One region of the Halomonas sp. 141 genome, then DNA from elsewhere that is predicted to be linked to it. Evidence: predicted binding sites of a transcription regulator. Region 1 holds the regulator's gene; the other holds the start of a gene.
What was found. The regulator PhoB, encoded in region 1, activates phosphate uptake and scavenging genes when phosphate is short. The targets are predictions, from matches to a motif close to TGTCATANNNNTGTCANA.

Region 1 (7,279 bases):
TCTTTCAGCACGCGGGGTTGTCGCTGCTGGTTCAAGAGTATTTTTTATCGACCATGGCCGATGCGCTGAGCCTGCCCTCGCGCTAGGCTATTCTGGAGTTTCTTTCACGAGGTAAGCATGAGCATGGACCGTTCTCTATTGCGGCCAACGGGTTGGGCCCGGCTGGCAGACTTTATTCAGCTGATGCGCCTGGATCGGCCCATTGGTACCTGGCTGCTCATGTGGCCGACGCTCTGGGCGCTGTGGGTGGCTGCAGAAGGGGTACCGGGCCGCTCTGTGCTGATCATCTTCATTGCCGGTGTCTACGTGATGCGGGCTGCGGGCTGCGTGGTGAACGACTATGCCGACCGCCATGTGGATGGCCACGTCAAGCGTACTCGCCAGCGCCCCATGGCCACGGGGCGCATCAGCGAAACCGAAGCCCAGCTGCTGTTCGTGGCGCTGGTCGCCGCTGCCTTCATCCTGGTGCTGCTGACCAACTGGTTCACCGTGCTGCTGTCGGTGGGCGGCGTGCTGCTGGCTTTCGTGTATCCGTTCATGAAGCGCTACACCCACTTCCCGCAGGTGGTGCTGGGCGCGGCCTTTTCCTGGGCCATTCCCATGGCGTTTGGCGCGGTATTGGGCCACGTGCCTCTGGAAGCCTGGCTGCTGTTCAGTGCCAACCTGCTGTGGACCGTTGCCTACGATACCCAGTACGCCATGGTCGACCGTGACGACGACCTGAAAATCGGCATCAAGTCGACCGCCGTGCTGTTTGGCCGTGCTGACCGGCTGATCATCGGAGTGCTGCAGGCAAGCGTGCTGATGCTGCTGAGCTGGGTCGCGCTGCGCGTCGGGCTGGGAGGCTTTTTCTGGCTGGGGTTGCTGGGCATGGCGGCGACGTTCGTGTACCAGCAGCGGTTGATCGCCGGGCGCGATCGTGACCGCTGCTTTCAGGCCTTTCTGAATAACCACTGGTCGGGTCTGCTGGTCTTTGCAGGTATTGCCTTGAGCTGGTGGCCGGTAGCGGGCTAAATTGACTGGGTGTCATGGAACTGTCATCAAGTCATGGTGTTATCGTCACACGCATGTCATTGAACCTTCCTGAATAGAGCACCGTGAGGCCCTGGAATGACCGCCAAGACCGTACTGATCGTCGATGATGAGGCGCCGATCCGCGAAATGATCGCCGTGGCGCTGGAGATGGCTGACTATCGCGTGCTTGAAGCGGACAACGCCCAGGATGCCCACGCCATGGTCGTCGATCACCAGCCCGACCTGTTGCTGCTGGACTGGATGATGCCGGGCACCAGCGGCATCGAGCTGGCCCGTCGGTTGAAGCGCGAAGAAGCCACCGCCGAGCTGCCGATCATCATGCTGACGGCCAAGGGCGAAGAGGACAACAAGATCCAGGGCCTGGAAGCGGGTGCCGACGACTATATCACCAAGCCCTTTTCCCCCCGTGAGCTGGTGGCCCGCCTGAAGGCCGTGCTGCGTCGGGCCACGCCGCGTGGCGTAGAAGACCCCATCGAAATCAATGGTCTGCTGTTGGACCCGGTGAGCCACCGGGTCAGCGCCCATGGCAAGGCGCTGGAAATGGGGCCTACCGAGTATCGTCTGCTGCAGTTTTTCATGACCCATCAGGAGCGCGCCTACACGCGCAGCCAATTGCTTGACCAGGTATGGGGTGGCAATGTCTACGTGGAAGAGCGCACCGTGGACGTGCATATTCGTCGTCTTCGTAAAGCGCTGGGCGAGCCTCATCAAAATCTGATTCAAACGGTGCGCGGTACCGGGTACCGGTTCTCTGCGCGAGTGTAAGCGTGCGCCTGTGGAGCCGTGAGATCTGGCGCATCATCTGGCTGGCCCTGTTGGGCCTCTGCCTGGGATGGCTGGTGGATTACCCTGGCGTCGGGCTGGCGGCGGGGCTGCTGTTTTGTCTGGTCTATCATCTGCGTCAGTTTCGGGCGCTCTTCCTTTGGCTGACGCTCCACCCCCACGATGAGCCTCCGGCGGCCAAGGGCATGTGGGGAGAGCTGTTCGACCGCCTCTATCGCTACCAGAAAAGCCAGCGCATTACCCAAAGCCGTTTACGGGCAACGCTGGCGAGAATTCAGGAGTCCTCCGAAGCCATGCGCGATAGCGTGGTGATGCTGGACCGCCACGGCGACCTGGAGTGGTGGAACAGCGCGGCCACCGACATGCTGGGGCTGCAAACCGCCCACGACCGTGGCCAGCACATCACCAACCTGCTGCGCGACCCTCGCTTCATCAGCTACTTCAATGCCCGCGATTACAGCGAGCCGCTGACGCTGACCTCGCCGATCGACGAGCGGCGTATCCTCCAGTATCAGATCACCCTCTACGGCGATGACGAGCGGCTGGTCATGGCCCGTGATATTACGCGTCTACACCGCCTGGAGCAGATGCGGCGTGACTTCGTCGCCAACGTCTCCCATGAACTGCGCACTCCGCTGACCGTGCTGTCGGGCTACCTGGAAACCTACGGCGACCTCAAGGAGCTGCTGCCTCCCCGCTTGGGTAAAGGAATTGTACAGATGGAGGAGCAGACGCGGCGGATGCAGAACCTGGTCAATGACCTGCTGCTGCTGTCACGGCTGGAAATCGACCAGGGCGGCGACGATCACCAGACGCTGGCCGTAGGCCCCATGCTCGACAGCATTCGCCGAGACGCTCTGGCGCTCTCGAGGCAGCAGCACAGTGTGCAGGTCATTCTAGAGAGCGACGCTGGCTTGATCGGCAGCGAGCAGGAGCTGCGCAGCGCCATTTCCAATCTAGCCTTCAATGCCGTGCGCTATACCCCGGAAGGCAGCCAGATCACGCTGCGCTGGTCGGTGGCCGCCAACGGCAACGGGTGTATCGAGGTCGAGGACGATGGCGATGGCATTGATCCGGTGCATATCCCCCGCCTGACCGAGCGCTTCTATCGAGTGGATAAAGGGCGCAGTACGGCAACAGGAGGGACGGGTCTGGGCCTGGCCATCGTGAAGCACGTGCTGCTGCGCCACGAGGCCCAACTCAATGTTGAATCACACCCGGGCGAGGGAGCTGCCTTTCGCTGTGTGTTTCCTGCCAGACGCGTTACCGGGCCTGCTTGAAGGCTCGACTTCACTGAACCCCCTTCTTTTGCATAACACCTGTATAAGTGTGCCATATTGGCATAGAACTCTGGTCACACCTCACTCATGTGTCATTTTTAACCACTCAAAGCGCCTGTTCATTGCTTCTCAGCGGCCTTGTTCGCCTCTTTGTTTTTTTAATAAGTTTTTGAAATTTATGGATTTTTAATTTTTCTGGCATGTGTGGCATAGCGCATGCAATATTTTGAGTAAGGAAGATTACCGCAGGAACTGGTAAGACATGAAGTCACTCTTCCTTAACTATGCGGTATTAACAGCGATCGAGGAGGCGGAATATGATGTCCAAGGAACTACTCAAGAAAGCTGGTATTTTAGGTGTTTCTTTTGGCCTGATGGCAAGTCCACTGGCATTTGCAGACACCACGGATCACTCATCCATCGACCAGAATCAGGATGTAACCGTCGAAGATGAGCCCATGAACACACAGTCTGGTACGGCTGAGCCCGGTAGCTACGACACAGAAGACCTGACCACTGATCACGGCACACAAGGTCCCGACGTCGTGGATGAGCCAGAGTCTACCAACATGAGCGGCGGTGCCGAGTACACTCCGGAAGATGTGGTAGAAGAAAATAGCGGCAGCTAAACGTAACAATTCTTTGCAAAGCTGAAAAAAACTCTTACGCTTAGGAGTGAGCAAACTGAGGGCAAGGATGTCCCATAGCAAGGATGCTCACCGATTCAAGGATGAATCAGAAAACGGTCAAGACACTGGTCAGGGTAAATTCCAAGGTTGGAGTCCCGCAAACGGAGAGGAAGCCAGCAGTCAGTATCGTTCATAAGTAAGAGTGGTCGAGACCCCGCCTAGCGGGGTCTAATTTTTTGTGCCTGCTATATGGGCGGCCCTGTGATGAATGGCTCTGATTCAGAGCGCCGAGCCTGCCGCCTTATCCCGCGTGTCCAGTGTGCCACGATAGTGGCGGTCCCACATGAGGACTGCGCCTGCGACGGCGCCTGGAATCAGGAACAGGTTGGCCAAGGGGATCCAGGTGATGAGCATGACCAGCCCGCCATATGTCATGCTCGGCCACCAGCGCCGTGAAAGCCTGCTGCGCATGTCCTTGAACGACACTTTGTTGTTATCCATCGGGTAGTCCAGATAGGTAATGGCCATGACCCAGGCAGAAAAGAGCGCCCATAAGGGAGGCGCGAAGACGTTCAAGCCGGGAATCCAGCTGAACAGGAACAATACGGCCATGCGCGGCAGAATATAGCTCAGCTTGACCAGCTCTCGACCCACGGCGTCCAGCGCCGTTTTGGCCAGCCCTCGGTCATCCAGAGGCTCACGCCCGGTGGCCTGGCGCTCTACCTGAGCCGCCAGAAACCCATAGAAAGGCGCTGCGATCAGGTGAGTCACCAGGGTGAAGCTAAAAAAGATCACCACCAGCAAGCTGATGAAGAATAGCGGCCAGATCAGCCACGACAACCACTCCAGCCAGCCAGGCACCATGGCCATGCTGCTCTCCAGCCAGCCCGAAAAGCGTGTGAAGAGCACGTAAACCATACCCGTATACACGAGCAGATTGACCAGAATGGGTAGAAAAACATAGCGCCTTAGCCCGGGCTGATACACCAGGCGGGTGCCTTGCCCCAATGCGTTGAGTGCATTCACGCGACATTACTCCCTAAAAAAACGCCCAGACAATGGTCTGGGCGTATTGCAGGAGGGTTTGACGGCCAGGTCAAGATTTTTTCATGACCTTCTGTTCCAGGGTGTCTGGGTCACTGTGGCGAATATCCAGGCCTTTCACCAGGTACACCACGTATTCCGCCAGGTTATTGGCGTGGTCGCCCACCCGCTCCAGGGCGCGCAGCACCCACATGATGCTCAACACCGAGCTGATGGAGCGCGAGTCTTCCATCATGAAGGTCATCAGCGAGCGCATGGCGCTGCCGTATTCGTCGTCCACCGATTCGTCTTCGCGAACGACCTGCATGGCCAGCTCGGTATCGAAGCGGGCGAAGGCGGTCAGGGCGTCACGCAGCATCTTGCGCACGTGCTCGCTGATATGGCGGACTTCTACCAAGCCACGAATGGCACCGCTGTTTTCACTTAACAACAGTGCATTGCGGGCAATCTTGCTGGCTTCGTCGCCGATTCGCTCCAGGTCCGAGGTGGCACGGATGACCGCAAGTACCAGCCGCAGGTCCGATGCCGCCGGCTGACGGCGAGCCAGCACTCGGGTGCACTCGTCGTCGATTTGCAGCTGCAGGTCGTTGACCTGACGGTCATTGTCGCGCACTTTTTCCGCCAGGCGGCTGTCGCCCTCCAGCAGAGCATGCACCGCATCCTGCACCTGCTTTTCCACCAGACCGCCCATGGCCATCAGGTGGGTCTTCAGCTCTTCCAGCTCCTGGTTGAACTGGCGAGAGATGTGTTGGCTGTGTGTCTCGCTCGTGATATCCATTGAGCACTCCTGACGTATCGTCGATGGGGCCTAGGTCATGCGGCCGGTAATGTAATTTTCGGTGCGTTGTAGACGCGGGTTGGTGAACACTTGATCCGTGGGCCCATATTCGATCAGTTCACCGTTTTGCAAAAAGGCCGTGTAGTCGGAAACCCGCGCGGCCTGCTGCATATTGTGAGTCACCAGCACCAGGGTGAGCTGGGACTTCAGGTTGCGTATCAACTCCTCGATCTTGAGGGTCGAAATAGGGTCGAGGGCCGAGGCGGGCTCGTCCAGCAGCAGGACATCCGGCTGAACGGCCAGCGTCCGGGCAATCACCAGGCGCTGCTGTTGCCCGCCGGAGAGCTGCCAGGCCGAACGGTGCAGGCGGTCCTTGACCTCATCCCACAGAGCGGCCGATGTCAGCGCCCACTCGATGATGTCGTCGCGTTTGCGTTTGGGCAGGCGCCCTTGCAGGCGCAGGCCAAAGGCCACGTTTTCGTAGATCGACATCGGGAACGGGTTGGGCGTCTGAAACACCATCCCTACCCGCCGTCTGAGTTCGGTCACGTTCATGCGTGGCGCATGAATGTCCTGCTCTTCCAGGTAGATATGGCCATCGTGGGTCACGGACTCGTTCAAGTCGTGAAGCCGATTGATTGCCCGTAGCAGCGTGGACTTTCCGCAGCCCGAGGGGCCGATGAACGCGGTCACCCGGTGACGAGGTACGTCGAGCGTCAGGTCACGCAACGCCGGTTTCCCCGCATAAGCGAGGTTGAACTGGTGGATGCTCAGGCACCGGGCGTCGGCTGAGAAGCGCGTCACCGGCGGTTGAGCAGTGTTGGCGGACGATAACGCTAGCATTCGTTTCCTCGTTGACGCCTCAGATAATGACGCAGAAATATGGCAGTTAGATTAAGCACCAGCACTATCAGCACCAGCAGGAGCGCGGTGGCAAACACCAGGGGGATCGCGGCCTGTACGTCTTCACCGTGGAAGGCCGTATCAAATAGATGATAGCCGAGGTGCATGAACTTGCGTTCGAGGTGCAGGTAGGGAAACTCGCCGTCCAGGGGCATCTGCGGAGCCAGCTTGGCGACGCCCACCAGCATCAACGGGGCCACTTCGCCAGCGGCCCGCGCCACGGCCAGAATCACCCCGGTCAGCATGGCGGGCATGGCCATGGGCAGCACGATGCGCGTGAGCATCTCCAGGCGGGTCGCCCCCAGCGCCACGGCTCCTTCACGTTGGGCATCGGGAATGCGTGCCAGGCCCTCTTCCGTGGCCACGATCACCACCGGCAGGGTCAGCAGTGCCAGGGTCAGCGATGCCCACAGCAGCCCGCCGGTACCAAAGGTCGGTGATGGCAGTTCGTCTTCGAAGAACCAGCTGTCGATGGAACCGCCGATGCCGTACACGAACACCCCCAGCCCAAACACGCCATATACGATGGAGGGCACGCCAGCGAGGTTACGGACCCCGATACGCACCAGATGGGTCAGGCGGTTCTGGTGGGCAATTTCGTTGAGGTAGATGGCCGCCAACACGCCAAAGGGGGTGACGATCACGGACATGAGAATCACCATCAGCAGCGTACCGAAAATGGCCGGCCATACGCCGCCCCCGGTATTGGCCGCGCGCGGCCCCTCACTGAGGAACTGCCACACGCGCCCGCCCCAGGCTGCCACCTTTTGGTGCCAGGCCATGGCGTTGGGAGTTTGCAGGTGGGTGATCCCCGCCAACGGCTGAGG
Region 2 (7,279 bases), on a different contig from region 1:
CCTAGCGTGGCGATGTTGAGGGTGTCCCACATGGGCTTCCAGAGGACGCTGGCATACTCCCAGCGGGGCGGCATCATGCGGTTGATCAGGTCACTGCCCTGGCGGCCAGCATCCTCCACGAACACCCACATGGTGTTGTCGGAGATCACTTTCCAGCAGAGCAGGAAAAGGCAGACACCTGCCAGCCAGGCCACATACTGGAGCCACTGGGCACGGGTGGTGCGCCGCTGCCACTGCGGCACGCCTTGAGGGGAACTCGAAACAGGCATGGAAATTTCCTTTACGGGTTAAAGCATCGCAGCGCTACTGGGTCCAGCGGCGCACATGGCTGGAGGCGTATTCACTCATCAGCACGATGGCAATGATGATCAGCAGGATCGCCGCCGACGTGCCGTATTCGTAACGGCTCAGCGAGGTGTTCAGCGTGGCGCCAATGCCCCCCGCGCCGACGATGCCGATCACCGACGATTCACGGAAATTGATGTCCAGACGGTACATGGAGAGCCCGATCAAGCGCGGCATCACCTGCGGCTGCACCGCATGGTTCATGGTTTGCCACCAGCTTGCCCCCGTGGCACGCACGGCTTCGACCTGTTTCCAGTCCAGGTCCTCGATATCTTCTGCCAACAGCTTGGCCATGAAACCGATGGTGGCGAAGGCCAGCGTCAGCATGCCCGCAAACGGCCCGAAGCCGAACATCACCACGAACAGAATGGCGATGATGATCTCCTGAAACGTCCGCGAGATGGCAATGATGGCGCGGCACAGGGTATAGATGGGCAGCGGGGCAATGTTGCGTGCCGCGCCCAGGCCTACCGGGATCGCCAGCAAGACGCCGATCACGGTGGAGGTCAGCGTCATGGTCAGGCTTTCCATCAGCCCGGCGATGATGTCGTTCTGGCGACTGAGGAAATCGGGCTGCAAAAAAGCCCCTAGAAAGTTGAGCGCTCGGCCGGAGCCTTCCGCCACCCGCGCCCAGTTGACCTGCACCGACGACAGCGCCAGCACCAGATACACCACCACACCGATGGCCAGGCCCCAGCGCAGCCGTGGGTTTTCGATCAGCGGCAAACGCCGCCACTGACCCTGGCGCGCAGCTTGCTGGCGCGCCGTGGCGTCTGCCGTGCTCATAGCGCGCCTCCACTGGCGACCTGGGCGAGCGGCCGCGCGTCATGGTGTGCTTTGGCTGCCGACGTGGGCGCTGCCGATGTGGGCGCAAGGGCTACCTGCGATGGCTCATCTTCTTCGTAGGCGGGCTCGGGCGTGGTGTCCCAGTCCTCTTCCCCATAGATGGTGGTGAGGATCTCGCTGGTGAGTTCGCTGGGCTTGCCGTCGAAGACGATTTGTCCGGCACGCAGGCCCACAATGCGGTCGGCAAACTGCTGCGCCAGAGCCACGTCATGAATGTTGATGATGGCAGCCAGCTCGCGCTCGGCGCACAGCTCGCGAATCAGACGCATGATCTGGCGCGAGGTTTTGGGGTCCAGGCTGGCGGTGGGCTCATCCACCAGCAATAACTTGGGGCTTTGCAGCAGTGCGCGGGCGATGCCGACACGCTGGCGCTGGCCACCCGACAGCGCGTCGGCGCGCTTGTCGATGGCATGGGGCAAGCCCACCCGCTCCAACAGGCGAAATGCTTCAGCAACGGCTTCCTGGGGGTAGCGGCGCAAGAAGCTGCGCCAGAAGCCGACATAGCCCAGCTGGCCCGACAGCACGTTTTCCATGACGGTCAGCCGGTCGACCAGGGCATATTCCTGAAAAATCATGCCCATGGAGCGACGTGCGTGACGCAGGCGGCTGCCCGACAGCTTGGTCAGTTCGGTCTCTTCCAGGCGGATACTGCCCTGGCTGGGCTCCACCAGACGATTGACGCAGCGGATCAGGGTACTTTTGCCTGCACCCGATGGCCCAATCAGCGCCATCACTTGGCCTTTGGGCAGCGATAGGTGAATATCGGTCAGCGCGCGGTCGCCCGTCGGGTAACGCTTGCCAACGCCAGTGAGTGTCAACATGGGGAGTGCCTCGTTTGCTTGTCGCTCAAAACGCTTGTGTAGAACATCGATTCAAAGACAATTGATTCAAAAACAGCTTTTTCGAAAACAGCTGACTCGACTCCATAACGCGTCGGCCAGAAGGTTGCCCTCCTGGCCGACAGGGTCACGCAGCGCTGGAATCAATCGCAGTCGTAAGTGACGCCATTGGCATCGGCAATGGTGCGGATGACCGACCAGTGCTCTTCATAGCTGATGGGGATGAACTGCGCTTCGCCAGAGTTCTCGAACTCCGCCTGCAGGGCGGTGCCTTCCCAGTCGTAGCTGAAGAACGCATCCTGAATCTGCTGCTGCAGTTCGGGCGTCAGGTTGTGGGCGGTGCCGTATGCCGTGGTGGGGAAGGTTTCGGAGGTGTAGATCACCTCGTAATCGCCCTCGTTGATGACACCCCGTGACAGCATGCGATGGGCAACGGAGTTGGCAATGGCCGCCGCATCGTAATCCTTGTTGATGACGCCCAGGATGGAGTTGTCGTGGGAGCCGGAGAAAGCCGTTTCGAAGTCATCACCGGCTTCCAGACCGTACTCGGAGCGCAGCAGCGCGGACGGTGCGCGGAAGCCCGAGTTGGACGTTTCGGAAGTGAAGGCCAACTGACGACCCTGCAGGTCTTCCATGCCGTCGATACCGCTACCGGGGTAGGTGATGATCTCCATTTCGTAACCGTAGCTGCCATCTTCGGCCGCCATGATGGCGAAGGGACGGAAGCCGCCACAGTTGACCGCCACCGGTACGCCACCGGTGTTGAAGCCCGCCACGTGCAGACGGCCAGCGCGCAGCGCTTCCTGCTGGGCAGCATTCGACTGCACCGGGAAGAACTGAACGCGTTTACCCGTCGCTTCGCTCAGGTGATCCAGGAAACCCGCCCATACGTCGGCGTAGACTGCCGGATCTTCAACCGGCGTGTAAGCAAAGACCAGCGTGTCCGGATCGACCCACCGAGACTCATCGCTGGGGATATCGGCCACCATGTCGCCATCGTTGTCCACGTAGCGTGAAGAGAGATCGGCAGCCGCATTCATCGCACTGAAAGCGAAGGCACTGGCAACGGCAGCGCTGATCAGGGTGCGCGAGAGTGACACGGTAGAGAGACGAGAGGATTGCATGGATCACCTAACGGGGTAGTGAAGAGGTGGATGTATCCTGACGCCCCAGGATGACAGCGGCGAGTCTGGCGGATGACAACTTCGTGACGTCTACATGACACCCGCGTGAACGGACTGCCGCCCTGTCGGCTCACTGCCCCACGCAGCAGCCACGCCGTTCCACGAACAGGCTGTTCCCGGCAATCTTCTTCGCCTGATGCTTGAGTTCGGAGATTTGGCTGGCAATGTCCAGGGCCTTGCAGTGGCCCGGGTCACTGATGGGCTTGACGGCTACCGACACGCTGACGAAAGGGAAAAAGCTGACGCCTCCCTGACGGCTTTCGATGGAAAGCCCGCCTCTCTGGCGGTCCTCTCCTTCGTAGAAACTCGGGGCCATGGCCTCGAAGGAGGCCAGAATCTGCTGGCACACGCCCTCCCAGTGCTCCAGCGGTAACAGCATCATGAAGTCGTCGCCACCGATATGCCCGATGAAGCCCCCCGCGCTTTCCACCTGAGCCTGCAGCAGCCGCGACAGCGAGATGATCACATGGTCCCCGCGGGCATAGCCGTAGGCATCGTTGAACGCCTTGAAATTATCCAGACCCACGTAGGCAGCGGCAAAGCCATTGCCCTGGCTCAGATAGGCCGTGAGGGTTTCATTGATCAGGATGTTACCGGGCAGCCCGGTGAGCGGATTGGCATGGCGCGCCTGACGCACCTGGATGGCGGTGATCTCGCGCAGCAAATCGACGATATTGCCCATACCCAGATACTGCCCTTCGCCATCGACGATGACGAAGTCCTCCTGTTCGATGTCGCGGCTGTCGGTCAGCTGCTGGCTCAGCGTTTCCAAGGGCATGTCGGCGGCGGCCACCAGCATCTTGCGATCGGCGATGTCCAGCACGCAGCGCTTGGCGTACAGCGAATGGCTATAAGGGTTGGTGAACAGCGTCAGGAACCCGTTGCGCCGCACCACGGCAATGGGCACGCCCTGTTCGATCACGGCCACGCAGCGCAGATGCGGCGTTTCACGAAACCGTTCCGCCAATGTGGGCACTGACACACTGGGCGCCACGGCCTCCACGCTGCGCAGGACGGTATGCGCCGTACGCCCGGCGGGGGTTTTCAATTGCGTGGTGGCGGGCAGCAGCGTATTGAGCTGAACAGGCGGCTGAACGCTGGGACGTGCGAAGTAGAAGCCCTGCAACAGCGCCAATCCACGGTCCAGCTCCCACAGGCACAGGTGCTCTGCCGCGGTTTCGACCCCTTCTGCGATGAGCTGGCAGTCGAGGCTTTTGGCGACGTCCAGTATCGAGCGCAGAAACTCCCGCTTGGCGGGCTCCTGATCGATGCCGGAAATGAAATGGCGGTCCAGCTTGACGAAATCCGGGCGCAGCTCCGCCCAGTGGCGCAGGCTGGAGTGACCGGCCCCCAGGTCATCCAGGGCCACCTGAAACCCCATGTCGCGGTAGTGGGCCACCGCCTGGCGCATCAGGTCGTAATCGTGGATGGGCACGTGCTCGGTCAGCTCGATCACCACCCGCTCAGGCGGCAGGCCACTCTCCTGAATGAAGCCCAGCGTCAGCCCCTCGCGGAAATCACGCTCGACGATGGTCAGCGGCATGACGTTGAGGAACAGCAGCCCAGGGAGTGCGAGTTCGGCAAAACGGCGAATGGCGAGCCGTCGGCAAAGCAGGTCCAGCTCCACCAGCAGCCCGGCCTGGGTCGCCACGTCGAACAGCCTTAGCGGTGAATGCAACGGAGAGGTGCTGGGGCCACGAATCAGCGCTTCGTAGCCATAAATGGCCTGCTGATTGGCATCGACAATGGGCTGAAAAAGTACGTGCAGCTCTTCTGCCGCGATAATCTGGTTAAGCCACTGAGTTTCTTGTGCGGTCATGTGCCTGCTGCCCTGTCAAACGTCAACGATCCCTATGACTTGTCAACTCCATCAGGAAGGTGCCAGGGCAGCAAGCGTGCGTCATTTACATGACATTTTCATGACGAACCATCGGTTGACCCCTTCATGCCGGGGATGTCCGGCGGCGGAAACACCGCGTCGCCACCGCGGGCATCCAACTGACGAATATCGGTGGGACGACCGTTCTCGTCGAGACTGACCAGGCCTATCCCACTGGCATTCCACAGCCGCTCGCCAGCGCTGGCCTGCTCGGGGGCCCGAGGGTAGATGCTGAGCTTGCGCCGCTGGGTAAACCAGTTGAGCGGCGACAGCGGCGCGTATAGCCAACGATTGAGCCGGTCGAAGGTATCCAGCAGCCGCCGAGGGAAGGTGTTTTTCACGCCGCTGGAAGTGATCTGCCACAGATGCGGGGCCTGCTCCTGCCCGCGTACGACGATGTCGTAGGCAAAGGAGTAGTGCACGTCCCCCGACAGGATCACGTAGTTGCCGGGTGTCTTGGAGTGCCGCCAGATGTGCAGCAGCACGCTGGCGGCACCGCGATGGGCCATCCAGTTTTCGGCATCCACCATCAACGGCTTGCCGGCCAGGGTAAACAGCTTTTGAATGCCCTCGATCAGCTTGACCCCGAACATCGGGGCAGGCGAGACGATCACCGCGCTGGGGGTGCCCAACAGCGCCTGCTGCATCTCCATGAGCGCCTCCCAGTCCATCAGCCCGGAGGGCCGTTTGGGGTTGCGCTCACTGCGCCAGCGGCGCGTACGGGTATCGAGCACGATCAGCGCGGGGGCGCCTGGCACCTGAAACTCCCACCCTTGAAAGCGCAGAAGCCGCTCGATCACGCTGTCCTGGGCCTGGGGGCTCAAGGTGCCCGACCCATCGAACAACGTACCGACCTGATGCATCAGCGGGTTGAGTTTGTCCGGGGCATTGCCCCACCCTTGGCAAAGCAGGTAGGCCACCAGCGCGTTGCCAATGATGCGCTTGGAGAACGGATGCCCATAAGCACAGCGCTCCCAATCAGCGGTCAGGTTCCAGTCATCGGTGACGTCGTGATCGTCGAAGATCATCAGGCTGGGCACGTGGGCCATCAGCCGCGCACACTGGGGCAGCCCTGCCACGAAGGCATCGATGACCGCCTGTTCGGTACGGTACGCTTCGGCCTCCTGCTCGGCCAGCTCGGGAGGCGTGGGCGCAATGATCTGCCAAGGAGTCGGCGACCAGACCAGGCAATACATGGCCAGCATTTCGGCAAGGGTCATCAGGTGGTTCTGGGCGTGCGCCGAGGTGAACACCGGCTTTTTTACCCCGCCGAAGAAGCGCTCGCGCAGGGCCGCGTTGCTGGTGACATCCGGCAGCAGCGACTCGCGATGATAATAGGTTTCGGGAGCCGCATAGAGCGCCTGGCTATCGTTCACCGTCGCGCCTTCCAACTGCTCATCGGCCAGCCCCAGCCGGGCGATGAGTGCATGCACGGCGCGAAGAGTGGGGCCTGCCACGTCATCCACGTAGACCTGGTCACCGGTCATCAATAGCCAGGCAGGCCACTCGCCAGGGGCTTCCTGGCGCTCGGCCAGCCAGGCATCGGCACGCACCAGACCATCGGGGCTGTCGTGGTGGGGCTTGCGGCAGGAGCCGTGCATCAGGCGGTGGTGACGCGATGCCAGCACAAAGGCCGGGTAGGCCTGCCCGGCGTGACATAACCACGGTGCCCACTCGGGAAGGCGCTGCCATACGCCCTGGTGGCTCTGTACCTGCAGGTCGTAGGCGATGCGTGTATCGGTGGGCAGTGCCCTGGGCAAGCTCAGGTCGATGCAGTACAGGTAGGCCCGCTCGCCGATGGCCACGCATTGGTGATCCTGGCGAGACAGTGGGTAGGTTTGCTGGTCGGGGGTGTCCGGAAACAGAACCAGCTGGAGAGCCAGCGGTCGCGTGGCCACCAGCCACATCACCAGGCGTGACGGCGACAAGCGACGCAGCAGCGGCCCCACCAGTACGTCAGGCAGTGTTTCGGTGACGTCGATCATCGTTACTCCTTCAGGCCCGCGCGGCCAGCACGGGTGCAAGCGCCTGGTCATCCTCTACCAGCAAACACTTCATCATGCCATCCTTTCATGGGTTACGCTGCATCTCGCGAATGCGGACACCTTCGATCTTCATCAACTGGCCACTGTGACCATCGAATTCGAACTCGACCACCTGCCCCTGGGGCCACAGCATCTTGATCT

Region 2: a site for PhoB is predicted at 3,237-3,254, ahead of phnD (phosphate/phosphite/phosphonate ABC transporter substrate-binding protein). Genes of this name have one in related genera too.

What each region holds. Positions count from the first base shown of each region.
Region 1 covers NZ_PINZ01000063.1:2,757-10,035, forward strand. The annotation lists gene CWI66_RS16455 (chorismate--pyruvate lyase family protein) at 1-86, shown strand, start outside; gene ubiA (4-hydroxybenzoate octaprenyltransferase) at 124-1,014, shown strand; gene phoB (phosphate regulon transcriptional regulator PhoB) at 1,111-1,800, shown strand; gene phoR (phosphate regulon sensor histidine kinase PhoR) at 1,803-3,098, shown strand; gene CWI66_RS16475 (hypothetical protein) at 3,416-3,727, shown strand; gene cysZ (sulfate transporter CysZ) at 4,007-4,753, opposite strand; gene phoU (phosphate signaling complex protein PhoU) at 4,824-5,549, opposite strand; gene pstB (phosphate ABC transporter ATP-binding protein PstB) at 5,580-6,392, opposite strand; gene pstA (phosphate ABC transporter permease PstA) at 6,386-7,279, opposite strand, start outside.
Region 2 covers NZ_PINZ01000067.1:233-7,511, reverse strand. The annotation lists gene phnE (phosphonate ABC transporter, permease protein PhnE) at 1-269, opposite strand, end outside; gene phnE (phosphonate ABC transporter, permease protein PhnE) at 304-1,131, opposite strand; gene phnC (phosphonate ABC transporter ATP-binding protein) at 1,128-2,012, opposite strand; gene phnD (phosphate/phosphite/phosphonate ABC transporter substrate-binding protein) at 2,174-3,154, opposite strand; gene CWI66_RS16680 (bifunctional diguanylate cyclase/phosphodiesterase) at 3,285-5,033, opposite strand; gene CWI66_RS16675 (hypothetical protein) at 5,132-7,078, opposite strand; gene CWI66_RS16670 (PepSY domain-containing protein) at 7,164-7,279, opposite strand, start outside.